Regions from separate parts of the Bradyrhizobium sp. 613_E4_N2_2 genome, predicted to be linked through region 2. Evidence: riboswitches for the same ligand, from Rfam matches in the RefSeq annotation. Region 2 holds a riboswitch; the other holds the start of a gene.
The links. Region 2 has a riboswitch for S-adenosylmethionine ahead of metX (homoserine O-acetyltransferase MetX). Riboswitches for the same ligand answer to the same signal wherever they lie in the genome.

Region 1 (7,918 bases), 480 kb from region 2:
GCTCCATCCGGGCTACGCGGGCTATCGCGTAATCCTGTGGCTATGGGTCCCGTATCAGCGCTTTGCGCGCGCCGGGACGACATCGAATTTGCAGGATCCTGAGCGATCATAAGTGCATCCGGAACACACCACCCTTGAGCCCTCTTCCATTTTCCTCCATCGACCCCAGATAAAGCGCCATGGTTTCCCAATCCCCTGACATGAATACCGGGCCTGAAGGCCCGGTTCGCGCACCATCAGCGGTTCCCATCGATGACGCCGTGCTGCCTTACGAGGTCGACGCACTCGACGTGCGCGGCCGCCTCGTGCGGCTCGGTCCCGCGCTCGACGAGATCCTGACCAAGCACGATTATCCCGCTGCCGTGGGCAAGCTGCTCGGCGAGGCCATCGTGCTGACGACGCTGCTCGGCTCGGCGCTGAAGTTCGAGGGCCGCTTCATCCTCCAGGCCCAGACCGACGGTCCGGTGTCGTTCCTGGTCGTCGACTACATGGCGCCGGATCGCCTGCGCGCCTATGCGCGCTACGATGCCGAGCGCCTCGGCGAGACAAAAGATTCCGGCACGCTTCTCGGTAACGGTCATCTCGCCATGACCATCGACCAGGGTCCCGACATGAGCCGCTACCAGGGTCTGGTCGCGCTCGACGGCGGCAGCCTGGAAGATGCCGCCCACGAATATTTCCTGCGCTCCGAGCAGATCCCGACGCGCGTGCGTCTCGCGGTCGGCGAGGAGTGGCGCTCGAACGACGGCGGCAAGCATCGCTGGCGCGCCGGCGGCATGCTGATGCAGTTCCTGCCGAAGGCGCCCGAGCGCGCGCGGCAGGCCGATTTGCATCCCGGCGATGCGCCCGAAGGCGCGGAGGTGCATGCTGTCGCCGAAGACGACGCCTGGGTCGAGGCGCGTTCGCTGGTCGAGACCGTCGAGGACGTCGAGCTGATCGACCCCGAACTCTCCGGCGAGCGGCTGCTGTTCCGCCTGTTCCACGAGCGTGGCGTGCGCGTGTTCAATCCGCTGGTGCTGAAGGCGCAATGCTCCTGCTCGCGCGACGCGGTTGGTGCGATGTTGAAGAGCTTCTCGCCCGACGACCGCGCCGCCATGGTCAAGGACGACAAGGTCGTCGTGACCTGCGAGTTCTGCTCGTCGGTGTACCAGTTCACGCCGCACGAGGCCGGCGTGGAAGACGCGTAGGCGTCGCATCCTCCGTCGTTGCGCGCGCAGCGAAGCAATCCAGTCGTAGGGTGGGCAAAGCGCAGCGTGCCCACTATCTTATGCGCCACGTTTGGAATGGTGGGCACGGCGCTTTGCGCCTTTGCCCACCCTACGGCGCCTACGGCACCGGGCTAATTCAACACCCGCTTGTTGTCCGGGCTGTCCAGCGAGAACGTCGGCACGTCGATCTCGAAGCGTTCGCCGCTTTCACTGACCATCTGGTAGCGGCCGGTCATGAAGCCCGAGGCGGTCGCGAGCGGCACGCCGGAGGTGTATTCGAAGCGCTCGCCGGGAGCCAGGGTCGGCTGCTCGCCGACGACGCCCTCGCCCCTGACCTCCTGCTGGCGGCCGGTGGCGTCGGTGATGATCCAGTGCCGCGTCTTCAGCTGCACGGTTTCGTCGCCGGAATTGGTGATGACGATGGTGTAGGACCAGAAATAGCGGGAGCGGTCAGCCGACGACTGCTCCGGAACAAAGTTCGGCTCGACGGTCACTTCGATCTGGCGGGTCACGGCGCGATACATGGCGGCCATCATAACGAAAACCCGGCCGGGAACCAACGCCCGCAGGCGGTTTTGGTGACATCGTGCCGCCAGAATTGCCGAGGAAGTAGACCCAATGTGATCCGGCCGCTTTGCGAGACGACGGCCGGACCTGTACACTCCATGACACGTCGCGATTTGCGGAAGGGTTTCGAACCCCCGATGACCATTGCCGACCAAGTGACGGGATCGACGATCGCGGGAACCGGCAAGCCTGCGGAGGCCAGACCTGCGGAGGCGAAGCCGCGCTCCGCCGCGCCGGCCATCACGCTGCCCGCCATCGGCGAGCGCGAGCTCCGGCTCGACCTGTTCCGCGGGCTCGCGCTGTGGCTGATCTTCGTCGACCATCTGCCGCCGAGCCTTTTGACCTGGTTCACGATCCGCAATTACGGCTTCAGCGACGCCACCGAGATCTTCATCTTCATCTCCGGCTACACCGCGGCGTTCGTCTACGGTCGTGCCATGCTCGAAAGCGGCTTCGTCGTCGCCACCGCGCGCATCCTGCGGCGCGTCTGGCAGATCTATGTCGCCCACGTCTTTCTGTTCACGATCTTCCTCGCCGAAATCTCCTACGTTGCGACCAGGTTCGAGAACCCGCTCTACACCGAAGAGATGGGCATCATGGATTTCCTCAAGCAGCCCGATGTCACGATCGTGCAGGCGCTGCTGCTGCGCTTTCGTCCGGTCAACATGGACGTGCTGCCGCTCTATATCGTGCTGATGCTGGCGCTGCCCTTGATCTTGTGGCTGATGAAATGGCGGCCCGACGTGACGCTCGGCCTCTCGGTCGTGCTCTACGCGGTGACCTGGGAATACGACCTCTATCTGTCGGCCTATCCGAACGGCTTCTGGGCGTTCAATCCCTTCGCCTGGCAATTGCTTTTCGTATTCGGTGCATGGTGTGCGCTCGGAGGTGCGCGACGCATGTCGCGCATCCTGGCGTCCCGCGTCACGATGTGGATATCGATCGCCTATCTCGTCGCGGCGTTCTACGTGACGCTGACCTGGTATGTGCCGCAGCTCTCCCACTTCATGCCGAGGCGGCTCGAGCAGTGGATGTATCCGATCGACAAGGCCGATCTCGACGTGCTGCGCTTCACGCATTTCCTGGCGTTCGCCGCGCTCACCGTTCGCTTCCTGCCCCGGGAATGGCCGGGCCTGAAATCGCCCTGGCTGCGGCCGCTGATCCTCTGCGGCCAGCATTCCCTCGAGATCTTTTGTCTCGGCGTCTTCCTCGCCTTCGCCGGCCATTTCATCCTGGCCGAAGTCTCCGGCGGCGCAGCCATGCATGCGCTGATTAGTCTCTCCGGAATCCTGATCATGTGGGGCGTTGCATGGGTGATTTCGTGGTACAAGCGCGTGGCTGACAAGAGCGGTGCGAAAACCAAAAACGCCGTCGGCAACGCCGATCTGGCGGGAGGGGGCTGATGAAGGCGAAGGTTCTCCTGAGCCTGGTCCTGCTGTGCGGTAACCTCGCCGCGCCCCTGGCGCGCGCGGGCGATGCCGTGCCGGCTGCTCCGGCCGCGCCCCCGGCCTGCGAATTGCCATCCTATCTGCTCACCACTGAAAGCCAGCTTCCGAGGGTCGCCGATGCCATCAAGGCCGGCAAACCGCTCGAAATCCTCGTCATCGGCAGCCGTTCGACCACGATTCCGGCCTCGGAGGACAGCTCCTATCCGGCGCGCATGCAGGCCATCCTGCAGGACAGGCTGCTGCCGTCGGAGACCGTGCACGTCTCCGTAGAAATACAGAGCAAGAAGACGGCCGAGGAGGCGGCCGCCACCTTCGTTAAGCTGATGGAAGCAAAAAGGCCTACTTTGGTCATCTGGCAGACCGGGACTGTGGATGCTATCCGAGCGATTGATCCCGATGATTTTCGCGGGGCGGTAACCGAAGGGGTTTCCGCGCTGCAAAAAGCAGGGGCTGACGTCGTGTTGATGAACTTGCAGTACAGCCCGCGTACCGAAACCATGATCTCGGTGCCGCCCTATCTCGACAATATGCGGGTGGTGGCGCAGGAGCATGACATCCCGCTGTTCGACCGTTTCGCGATCATGCGGCAGTGGAATGATCAGGGTCAGTTCGACCTGTTCAGCCCGTCCCGCGGGCCAGAGCTGGCGAAACAGGTCCATGACTGCCTTGGCCGGGCGTTGGCACAGTTTGTGATCGACGCAGCCCATCTGGGGCCGGCCCAGCAGCAAAATTGAGGTCTAGCGTTAATGAGTTCTCTCCGCCCTTTTTGGTTGACTGCATGGCTGGCTGCGCCCGCGGCGGCTCTGCTGCTCCTGACGCCGGTGTCGCTGGCACCAGTGCAGGCGCAGGCCACGCAGGCAACGCCCGCGCCGCAGCAGGCCGCTAGTCCGGCTTCCGCTTCGCCTTCCCAGACCACCGTCGCCGCGACGTCCCACGAGCAGCGCGGCGTGACCGCCCGCGCCATCGACAAGGTGAAGCAGGTCGCGAAATCCGCCGGGGACATTTTCAGCCGCGTGCCCTGCCTCACGCCGAAGGGTGGCTCGAAGGCGATGGGCTCGCTGCCGCATGTCGCGGGCAAGCTCGTCGCCGGCAAACCCGTCGTGATCGTCGCGTTCGGCTCGTCGTCGACGGCAGGCTATGGCGCGAGCTCGCCCGATTTCAACTATCCGAACCGTCTCGCCGCGCAGCTCCGCCGGCAATATCCGACCGCCGACATCACCGTCATCAACGCCGGCGTCGGCGGCGAGGACGCGCCCGAGATGATGAAGCGCCTCCAGAAGGAGGTGATCGACGTGCATCCGGATCTCGTGATCTGGCAGGTCGGCACCAATGCGGTGCTGCGCAATCTCGATCCCGGTGACACCGCCAAGATGGTCGAGGACGGCATCTCCCGCATCCAGGCCGCTGGCGGCGCCGACATCGTGCTGGTCGATCCGCAATATTCGCCGGCCGTCAACCAGCGCAAGGAGAGCGCCGGCAAGATGGTGCACCTGCTCGGCAAGGTCGCCGAGCTCCGTCACGTCGGCATCTTCCCCCGCTTCGAGGTGATGCGCGACTGGCACGAGAATCAATCGATCCCGGTCGAGAGTTTCGTGATCGCCGACGGCCTGCATATGAACGATTGGGGCTATGCCTGCTTCGCGCAGATCCTCGGCGACGACATCATCCGCTCCGTCGGCCAGATCAAGCTCGGCGTCAACGTGCCCGCCGACGTGCGGACGTATCGGCCGATGTAGCTCGGTGCCGTAGGGTGGGCAAAGGCGCGCTCTTCGCGCGCCGTGCCCACCATCTATCGGCGATATGATCGTGAATGGTGGGCACGCTTCCGCCTTCGCTCTTCGAGCTACGGCGGACAAGTCGCTTTGCCCACCCTACGTTCCGAGCTCGTGAAGCCCTCACGCCTTCTCCAGCGCCGCAGTCAGATCCTCGATCAGATCATCCGCATGCTCGAGCCCCGCCGAGAAGCGGATGAAGCCCTCGCTGATTCCGAGCGCGGCGCGGTCTTCCGGCTTGAGGCGCTGATGCGTCGTGGTCGCCGGATGCGTGACGAGGCTCTTGGCATCGCCGAGATTGTTCGAGATTTTTGCAAGCTTGAGCTCGTTGAGCACGCGGAACGCACCCTGCTTGCCGCCCTTGACCTCGAAGCCGACCAGCGTCGAGCCGCCGCGCATCTGCTTCTTCACGAGAGCTGCCTGCGGATGATCGGCGCGGCCGGGATAGACCAGGCGCGAAATCTTCGGATGGCTCGCCAGCACGTCGGCGATGCGTCCCGCCGTCTCGGTCTGCGCGCGCACGCGTACGCCGAGCGTTTCCAGGCCCTTGAGCAGGACCCACGCGTTGAACGGCGAGATCGACGGGCCGGTCTGGCGCATGAAATTGTGGATGTGCTCGGCGATGAACGCTTCCGACGACAGGATGATGCCGCCGAGACAACGGCCCTGGCCGTCGATGTGCTTGGTCGCGGAATAGACCACGACGTCGGCCCCTAACGCGAGCGGGCTCTGCCAGATCGGCGTCGCGAACACGTTGTCGACGACGAGCCGCGCGCCGCCGCTGTGCGCGATCTCGGCGATCCCTGGAATGTCGAGCACGTCGAGCGTCGGGTTGGTCGGGCTCTCCAGGAAGAACGTCTTGGTGTTCGGCCGCAAGGCGCGCTGCCACTGGTCGAGATCGGCTCCGTCGACCAGCGTCGTCTCGATGCCGTAGCGCGGCAAGAGATCCTGAATGACGTAGAGACAGGAGCCGAACAGGGCGCGCGAGGCCACCACATGATCGCCGGCCTTCAGCGGCGCCAGGATCGCGGTCGTCACCGCGGCCATGCCGGTCGCGGCCGAGCGGGCGGCTTCGGCGCCTTCGAGCTCGATCATGCGGCGCTCGAACATCGAGATGGTCGGGTTGGAATAGCGCGAATAGATGAAGCCGGGGTCCTCGCCCTTGAACCGCGCCTCGCACTCCTCGGCGCTGTTGTAGACGTAGCCCTGGGTCAGGAACAGCGCCTCCGACGTCTCGCCATATTGCGAGCGCAGGGTGCCGGAATGGACCAGGCGGGTTTCGGGACGGTATTGCGTGGTGGACGCCGGGGACTTCGACATAGGACCTCCTCTGCGTGACCATCGAAAATGGTCACCGGCCTGGATAACTTCCACGGGCCGGGATCACAGAGGTCCCCGGCCTGTTTAGCGACTTATTTAACGTGGCTGCAAGCCGGCCGGCTCAAATCACCACGGGATAAGTGATGCTCATATTCCGCAATGGCCTTTCCGTCAAGGCGTCCATCGGATAGCCGTAAAAGGCTGCTATTTCCCGCATGTCCGGATGCATTTGACCCCTGACGAGGACCCCCGGTTGAGCTTCACGGTTGCCGCCGACGCCAATGGTATCCTGCCCGACCGCATGATCGCGGCGATGGCGAAGGCGGGCCTCATCCTGCCCGCTTATGACTTCGTCGAAAGCCAGATCCAGCCGGCGAGCCTCGACCTTCGCCTCGGCGACATCGCCTATCGCGTTCGCGCCAGCTTCCTGCCGGGTCCCGGCGCGACCGTCGCCGAGCGCATCGACGAGTTAAAGCTGCACGAGTTCAGCCTCGCCGATGGCGCAGTGCTGGAGACCAACTGCGTCTACATCGTGCCGCTCTTGGAAAGCCTGGCGCTGCCGCCGGAGATCGTCGCCGCCGCGAACCCGAAAAGCTCGACCGGCCGGCTCGATGTCTTCACCCGTGTCATCGCCGACGGCACCCGACGCTTCGACATGATCGGCGCCGGCTATCACGGCCCGCTCTACGCCGAGATCAGCCCGAAGACGTTTCCGGTACTGGTCAGCGAGGGCTCGCGCCTGAGCCAGGTACGCTTCCGCACCGGAGATGCCATCCTCAACATCGACGAGCTCGAGGCGCTGCATGCGACCGAGCGTCTCGTCGATCTCGACGATGCCGATCTCACCGGCGGCGTTGCCGTCTCCGTCGACCTCTCCGGCGAGAAGGCCAACGGCTTCGTCGGCTATCGCGCCAAGCGCCACACCGGTGTCGTCGACGTCGACCGCCGCTCCGGCTATGCGGTGGAGGATTTCTGGGAACCGATCTCGGCGCGTCCCGACGGCAGCCTGATCCTCGACCCCGGCGAGTTCTACATCCTCGCCTCCAAGGAAGCCGTGCAGGTGCCGCCCGACTACGCCGCGGAGATGGTGCCGTTCGATCCCCTGGTCGGCGAGTTCCGCGTGCACTATGCCGGCTTCTTCGATCCCGGCTTCGGCTATGCCGGAGCTGGCGGGCAGGGATCGCGCGCCGTGCTCGAAGTGCGCTCGCGCGAGGTGCCGTTCATTCTCGAGCACGGCCAGATCGTCGGCCGTCTCGTCTACGAGAAAATGCTGGCGCGCCCCGACGCGATGTACGGCCAGCGCATCGGCTCGAACTACCAGGCGCAGGGCCTCAAACTATCGAAGCATTTTCGGGTGTAGCTCCACACTCTACTGTCATGCCCCGGCTTGACCGGGGCATCCAGTACGCCGCAGCCCCTCGATTGACTACTGCCGGGATGCAAGCTGAAATCCGGCTGCATGCGAGGTGGCGAGATGAGTGTTCAATCCGAACTCGACGCAAGAATCCTCGACGACGTCGCGGACGCGCTGATCTATTCGGATCGCTCTGGCACCATCACGCGCTGGAATCGTGCATCGACCGCCTTGTTCGGCTTCTCCGCC
Region 2 (7,918 bases):
GAGATCCTCGGTGAAGGTGCCGAGCATCTCCAGCACGGCTTCCTTGTTGGCGAGGAAGACGTCGCGCCACATCGTCGGGTCGGACGCTGCGATGCGGGTGAAGTCGCGGAAGCCGCCGGCCGAGAACTTGATGACCTCGGACTCCGTCACCTGCGCCAGCTCGTCGGCGGTGCCGACGATGGTGTAGGCGATCAGATGCGGCAGGTGGCTGGTGATCGCGAGCACGAGATCATGATGATCCGGCGTCATGATCTCGACCTTGGCGCCCATCGCCGCCCAGAACGCGCGCAGACGATCGGTGGCCGCCGCATCGACGCCTTCCGGCGGCGTCAGGATGCACCAGCGGTTGATGAAGAGCTCGGCGAAACCGGAATCGGGACCCGAATGCTCGGTGCCGGCGACGGGATGCGCGGGCACGAAATGAATGGTCTTCGGCAGATGCGGCGCCATGTCCCTGACGATCGCGCCCTTGACCGAGCCGACGTCGGAGACGATCGCGCCCGGCTTGAGATGCGCAGCGATCTCCTGCGCCACCGGCCCGCAGGCGCCGACGGGAATGCAGAGGATGACGAGATCGGCATCCTTCACCGCTTCCGCATTGGTCGCCACGACCTGGTCGACGATGCCGAGCTCCAGCACCCGCGCGCGCGTCTTCTCCGAGCGCGCGGTGGTGACGATCTCGGAGGCCAAGCCCTGGAGCTTCGCAGCGCGCGCGATCGAGCCGCCGATCAGGCCGAAGCCGATCAGCGCAACGCGCTGGAAGTGCGGTGTGGTGCTCATTTGCCGGCCATGAAGTCGCGCAGGCCCTCGACGACGAGGCGGTTGGCCTCCTCGGTGCCGATGGTCATGCGCAGCGAATGCGGCAGGCGGTAGTTCTTCAGCGCGCGCAACACCAGCCCGCGCTTGGTAAGATACGCGTCGGCCTCGTCCGCGGTCTTGCCATTTTCCGGGAAGTGGATCAGCACGAAATTGGCGACGCCGGGCGTCACCTTCAGTCCGAGCTTGCCGATCTCCTCGGAGAGCCAGTTGCGCCAGGTCTCGGTGAACTGCTTCGACATCGCCTGGTGCGCAGTGTCCTCGATCGCTGCGACCGCGGCATACATCGCCGGTGTCGACACGTTGAAGGGACCGCGGATGCGGTTGACCGCGTCGATGATGTGCTCCGGACCGAACATCCAGCCGACGCGCAGCGCGGCGAGGCCGTGGATCTTGGAGAAGGTGTGCGTCACCACGGTGTTCTCGGTGGTGGCGACGAGCTCGATCCCCATCTCGTAGTCGTTGCGCGAGACGTAATCGGAATAGGCGGCATCGAGCACCAGCAGCACGTGCGACGGCAGGCCGGCGCGCAGCCGCTTGACCTCGTCGAACGGCACATAGGTGCCGGTCGGATTGTTGGGATTGGCGAGCCAGACCAGCTTTGTCTTCGGCGTCACCGCCTTGAGGATGGCGTCGACATTGCAGGTGAGGTTGGTCTCCTGCGCGACCACGTTCTTGGCGCCGACCGCCATGGTCGCGATCGGGTAGACCAGGAAGCCGTGCGTGGTCGAGATCGCCTCGTCGCCGTGGCTGAGATAGGTGTGGGCGAGCAGATTGAGGATCTCGTCCGAGCCGGCGCCGCAGATGATGCGGTTGGGGTCGAGCCCGAAAGAGCGCCCGATCGCTTCGCGCAGCACGCGCGAGGTTCCTTCCGGATAGTCTTCCAGATGCGCCGCCACGTTCCTGAACGCCTCGATCGCCTTGGGCGAGGGCCCGAACGGCGTCTCGTTGGCCGAGAGCTTGAACACCTTGCGGCCCGGCTCAGCCACCGGGCTCTTGCCGGGCGTGTAGGGCGCAATATCGAGAATGCCGGGATTCGGCACGGGGCGGGACATCTTCAACTCCGGAAGTAGCTTTAGGCGGTTCGCGATCTACGATTTCGACCCGGTCGAGGGCACCGTATAGCGCGTTGCGTGGCTGCCGACGAGGGCCGTGGAGCGCACCGAGGCCCCCGCTTCGATCAGGGCAGCCTTGATCTTGTCGATGCTGGTCGCGCTCGTGACCGAGACCAGCAGCGCTGCGCCGTCGAAGGCGGTATCGGGCACTGCCACGATCTCGGCGAGCGGCGACAGCGCCCGCGCGACCTCGGCGTTCCACCCGGACACGCGCACGCTGAAGGTCTCGACCTCCGTCACCACGGCGCTGTCGGCGACGCGGGAGATCGCGAACACCGGCAGCGCGGCCGGATGGTCGGCGCGCTCGACGAAGGGCATCCGCGCGATGATCTTCGGTGCGCCGTCCGCTTCCAGCTCCAGCCACCATGGCGTGCGGCTCGAGGTCGCCGAGACCAGCGCCAGATCGCCCTTGGACTTCGCCACCGCTTCGACCGCGGCCTGCGCGCTGAAATGCGCGACGTAAGGCACCGTGAAGCCGAAATGGAAGCGCACGGAATCGCGCATCGCCGGCTCGCTCACCGAGATGTCGGCATGCACGGAGAACGGCGCTTGGACGTAAGTGAACGTCGAGATGATGACGCGCCAGATGCTCTCGACCGTGTCGAGCGGCAGGATGCCGCGATGACGCTGGACGATGTCACGCATCATGGCGGCCTCGCGCGCCGGGCGGAACGCCGAGCCGACCTCCTGGGTCTGCTTTACCTGGATCAGGCGGTCGATGATGTCGCCGCGCTGCATCAGGAGACGATGCATGCCCTCGTCGATCGCGTCGATCTCCTTGCGCAATTCCTGGAGCGATGGTGGCGCGGGCGGACGGTGGGACATATCTGACTGGACTGTTGAGAGGCGTTCCAATGCGGATCGGCCAGGCAAGCTGGTAGGTTCGGATCCGCTGCGATCGATATCCTGATTAGGCAGTCGGGGCGGCGAAAGCAAAGAGAAATGACGTCCTTTTGGGCTGATGTGACAGAGACGAATTTGGCTAATCCGGACCGCGACTTGACGAAAACCGCCCAAGACAGTAGGTTTTGCCTGTTCCGTGGTCATTTGAGCCGGCCGGCTTGCAGCCACGTTAAAAAACTCGCTAAACAGGCCGGGGACCCTTTCGATCCCGGCCGAACCTATCGTTCAGGCCGGGTTTTTCATGGCCTGATGTCACTGCGATCGAACGTCTGATCGCAAACGAGGGCGATGTCAGAGATGGGTGGCGTCAAGTCTGTGCCGAGTCCCGCGATCAGTGCCGACGACCGGTCGCATGAGGCGGATCATCCGAATTCGCAGGTCGCGCAGTTCGGCGCCGAGCAGCCGCTGCGGCTCGATTGCGGCATCGATCTCACCCCGTTCCAGATCGCCTACCAGACCTATGGCGAGCTCAACGCTGATCGCTCCAACGCGGTGCTGATCTGCCATGCGCTGACCGGCGATCAGCATGTCGCCAACGTGCATCCCGTCACCGGCAAGTCGGGTTGGTGGGAGACGCTGGTCGGTCCCGGCCGACCTCTTGATCCTCAGCACTACTTCATCATTTGCGCCAACGTGATCGGCGGCTGCATGGGCTCGACCGGGCCGGCCTCGATCAATCCCGCGACCGGCAAGGTGTGGGGCCTGGATTTCCCCGTCATCACCATTCCCGACATGGTGCGCGCGCAGGCGATGCTGATCGACCGGCTCGGCATCGACACGTTGTTCGCGGTGGTCGGCGGCTCGATGGGCGGCATGCAGGTGCTGCAATGGACCGCGGCCTATCCCAAGCGCGTGTACTCCGCGCTGGCGATTGCCTGTTCGACACGGCACTCGGCGCAGAACATCGCCTTCCACGAGCTCGGCCGCCAGGCCGTGATGGCCGATCCCGACTGGCACAACGGCCGCTACACGGATCAGGGCATCCATCCGCATCGCGGACTTGCGGTGGCACGGATGGCCGCGCACATCACTTATCTCTCCGACGCCGCGCTGCATCGCAAGTTCGGCCGCCGCATGCAGGACCGCGAGCTGCCGACGTTCTCGTTCGACGCCGACTTCCAGGTCGAGAGCTATCTGCGCTACCAGGGCTCGTCCTTCGTCGAGCGGTTCGACGCCAACTCCTATCTCTATCTGACCCGTGCGATGGACTATTTCGACATCGCCGGCGACCATGGCGGCGTGCTGGCGAAGGCGTTCGCGGGCATCGAGACGCGCTTCTGCGTGGTCTCCTTCACCAGCGACTGGCTGTTCCCGACCGCGGAATCGCGCGCACTGGTGCATGCGCTGAACGCGTCGAGCGCGCGGGTGTCGTTCGCCGAGATCGAGACCGATCGCGGCCATGACGCCTTCCTGCTCGACGTGCCAGAATTCTTCGATATCGCCCGTGCTTTCCTGCAATCGGCAGGGAAGGCGCGCGGGCTCACCGGCAGGATTGACTGACAAGGACGGCTAGCGATGTCTGTGCAGGAAGTGCTGCCGCTGGGCGGCGTTGCGACGGAGCAGTCAGGCCAGTTTCGCGCCGATCATCTGCTGGTCGCCGAGATGGTCAAGCCCGGCTCGAAAGTGCTCGACGTCGGCTGCGGCGAGGGCGATTTGCTCCAGCTTCTGGAGACCCGCGGCATCGACGGGCGCGGCATCGAGCTGTCGCGCGAGGGCGTCAATCGCTGCGTCGCCAAGGGCCTCGCGGTGGTGCAGGGCGATGCCGACACCGATCTCGTCAATTATCCCGACGACGCCTTCGATTACGTCATCCTGTCGCAGACGCTGCAGGCGACGCGGCAGCCGCGGGTCGTGCTGGAGAATCTGCTGCGCATCGGCCGCCGCGCCATCGTGTCGTTCCCGAATTTCGGCTTCTGGAAGATGCGGCTCCAGCTCCTGGTCGGCGGCCACATGCCGCGCACCGAGAATCTGCCGGCGACCTGGTACGACACCGCCAACATCCATTTCTGCACCATCAAGGATTTCGTCGAGCTCTGCGACGCGATCGACGTCAAGATGGAGCGCGCCGAGGCGCTGGATCTCTACGGCCGTCCATTGCGGCTGCGGTTGCCGTGGTGGGTGTGGAACATGTTCGGCGAGCAGGGTGTGTTCTTGCTCACGCGCGGGCAGGGGAAGTAGCTGCCGTCATTCCGGGCCTGCGCCTGTCGGCGCATCCCGGAATGACAGCGGCTGGCAGTCTAATGCGCCGCCAGCGACCGCGGATCGCGCACCGGCCAGCGCCCGGCTTCCACCAGCGTCACGAACCGCTCCACGCTCTCGTTGAACAGCGCGGGCTCTTCGAGATTGAGCACGTGGCCGGATTTCGGAAACATCGCGAGGCCCGCCGCGGGCAGGTGCTTCTTCAGGAACAGGCTTGCTCCGACGCAGGGATCGTCTTCGTCGCCGCAGATGATCAGCGCCGGTGTCGCTACGCCTCTGATCGCGTCGGTCATCGCAAAGATCGATGGCCTGCCGCCCTGGAAGCCGCGCATCGTGTTCGCGGAGCCCTTGGCATCGTGGCGCGCCAGTGCGGCGTAGAAATCGGCATGGCCGCGCGGATCCTTGACCAGGAAGGGAATCCGGCTCGGCGCCTCGCGCGTGACCTTTGCGACCTCGGCGGAGCCGAGCGTCTCGAACTGCTCGGCGTTGGCGCGGCACTGCTTGCGCCAGTTGTCGAGATTCTCGATCTCCGATCCTGAGCCCACGCCGGCCAGCGTCATCGACAGCGCGCGCTGCGGCGCGTTCAACCCGATCTGGAGTGACGAATAGGCGCCCATCGACAGGCCGACGAGATGCGCGCGCTCGATCTTGAGATGATCGAGTACCGCGAGCGCGTCGGTGTAGAAATGCTTGTAGGTGTAGACCTCGCCATCAGGCACGTCCGACGGCGTGTAGCCGCGCGCGGAATAGGTGATGCAGCGATGGCTGCGCGAGAAGTAGCGCATCTGCGGCTCCCAATTGGTGTAGTCGGCCGCGAACTCATGCAGAAAAATAATCGGCGTTCCCTGACCCGCTTCTTCGAAATAGATGCGGACGTCGTCTCTGGTCGTGGCGTGGGGCATTAACTGTTTCCCTCTCTTCAAGCCGCCTTTGGAGAATTGCAGTTAACGTTGTTGTCCGCAATGCGGCAGCCTCAAGCCAGCACCGGCACAAAATCATCGCAGCTATTCGCGGGCGTGGCGTCTTTTTCTCGCCACATCCGGCGGCTTAACGGCCAGACGGATGCCGGCCATCGCACGGGCCGATTGGGGAAGTGGGGTGTCAAGAAGGATGAAGTATGTTGGAGTTGTTTGCGTCTCGCCTGTCGCGTTGTGTTGTCGCGCTGGCGATTTTCTTCGCGGCGGTTGCCGCGTTCGTTTCTCCGGCCTCAGCGCGGCCGCATCATCGTCATAGCGCAGAGCGGCACGCTTACGTGCATCACGCCAGACATCATCATTACCGTCATTATCGCCACCATGCCCGCAGCTCGCGCTTCGAGCGCGGCGCGGCGCAGTTGCAGGCGAGCGGCTTCGCCGACACCCAGGCGAGCTACAATCCGAACGCCAATGTCGGCGGCATGGCCAACAACGGAATGACCAATCCTGGAATGGCCAATAGCGGTGGCGGCTTCGGCGGCGGATCCGGCCTCGTGTCCGAGGCGCGTCGCTATATCGGCGGCAATCCGACCGGGCGCGGCAGCCTGTGGTGCGCGCGCTTCATGAACATGGTGCTGCAGCACACCGGCCATCAGGGCACCGGCTCCGACATGGCGAGCTCGTTCGCGCGCTACGGCACGCGTGTCTCCGGTCCGCAGGTCGGCGCCATCGCGGTCATGTCGCGCGGTCGCCGGGGCGGCCATGTCGGCATCATCACCGGCGTGGACGCGCAGGGCAATCCGATCATGATTTCCGGCAACAACGGCAATCGTGTTCGCGAGGCGCCGGTCTCGCGCGGCCGGATCTATGCGTATGTGATGCCGAACTGACGACGGAGCCGTAGGGTGGGCAAAGGCGCGCAAGCGTCGTGCCCACCGGCGGTGCAACGGAGTTAGATGGACCGGAGTGGTGGGCACGCTTTCGCTTTGCCCACACTACGGCAGCGGCGGACGGCTCACACCAGCTTCGGCGCTTCCACCGCGATCGCGTCACCGACGCCGATCTCGCCATCGGCGATGACCTCGGCATAGATGCCGCAATCCATGTGGCCGAGATTGCGCGACAGCGTCGGCGGTATCTCGAGATCGCGCTGCGCGGTCTTGGGATCGACGTTGACCGCCGGGCAGCGGACGATGCGCTTGACCACCTTGAGCCGGGCCTCGCCGATCGCCAGCGTCTCGCCGACGAGCTCGAGCTCGGACCAGGCCGGCCAGCCCTTCACGTAGAGATTGGCGCGGAAGCGCAGCGGATTGACTGCGGCGCCGCCGAGCATGGTCTCGATCGCCCGGACACTGCCGAGGTTGATGATCGACACGACCTTGCGGGCGACGTCGGAAAAGCTGTGGTCGCGGCCGGACAGAACTTTTGGCGGGCCCTTCAGCTCCGGCTGAAAATTCTCCGTGAAATAATCCTCGATGGCGGCGCGCCCGGCAGTGGTCTCGAGGTTCCCGCTGGCGACGATCTGGCCGTCCTTGCGGATGGTCAGGCGGTTGGTCGCGTCCTCGAACCGGCTGTCGAGGGACGCCAGCCGCTCATTGCGTGCCAACATCAGGAACTGGATTTTCGGCTTCCAGGCCGGCGCCTCCGGATCGAAGCCGCTCGGTCCGTTCTCGATGGCGTAGCGGCGGTCGGCGGGCAGGGTCTGGCCGGTCCGCAGGGGGACCCGGGGCAGGGATTCCGGCGTCAGGCCTTTGATCGGGTAACGGTAAAGGCCGGTGATTTCGGCGGTCTGGCTGGCTGTCATGTCGCTACTTAAGGGATTCGACCTGCTGGCGCCAAGCAGGCGGACCCGTGCACGAAATTGTGAACGCGCCTCTTCCGATCCGAGGCCAAGCTTCCCACATCTGGGTCAGGCCGGCGCCAGCGCCGGCTGATAACGACCGCTGCCGGTTGAGGAACGTCAACGCGTCC

Region 1: another riboswitch for S-adenosylmethionine. It lies ahead of AB7290_RS41180 (O-succinylhomoserine sulfhydrylase); the one in region 2 lies ahead of metX (homoserine O-acetyltransferase MetX).

What each region holds. Positions count from the first base shown of each region.
Region 1 covers NZ_CP197234.1:8,649,918-8,657,835, reverse strand. The annotation lists gene AB7290_RS41205 (Hsp33 family molecular chaperone) at 180-1,187, shown strand; gene apaG (Co2+/Mg2+ efflux protein ApaG) at 1,340-1,732, opposite strand; gene AB7290_RS41195 (OpgC domain-containing protein) at 1,913-3,178, shown strand; gene AB7290_RS41190 (SGNH/GDSL hydrolase family protein) at 3,178-3,957, shown strand; gene AB7290_RS41185 (SGNH/GDSL hydrolase family protein) at 3,970-4,959, shown strand; gene AB7290_RS41180 (O-succinylhomoserine sulfhydrylase) at 5,119-6,315, opposite strand; SAM riboswitch at 6,379-6,458, opposite strand; gene AB7290_RS41175 (2'-deoxycytidine 5'-triphosphate deaminase) at 6,539-7,675, shown strand; gene AB7290_RS41170 (PAS domain S-box protein) at 7,790-7,918, shown strand, end outside.
Region 2 covers NZ_CP197234.1:8,173,421-8,181,338, reverse strand. The annotation lists gene AB7290_RS38755 (prephenate/arogenate dehydrogenase family protein) at 1-780, opposite strand, end outside; gene AB7290_RS38750 (pyridoxal phosphate-dependent aminotransferase) at 777-1,871, opposite strand; gene AB7290_RS38745 (chorismate mutase) at 1,908-2,756, opposite strand; SAM riboswitch at 2,961-3,040, shown strand; gene metX (homoserine O-acetyltransferase MetX) at 3,132-4,334, shown strand; gene metW (methionine biosynthesis protein MetW) at 4,350-5,012, shown strand; gene AB7290_RS38730 (alpha/beta fold hydrolase) at 5,072-5,935, opposite strand; gene AB7290_RS38725 (NlpC/P60 family protein) at 6,151-6,837, shown strand; gene AB7290_RS38720 (MOSC domain-containing protein) at 6,963-7,751, opposite strand.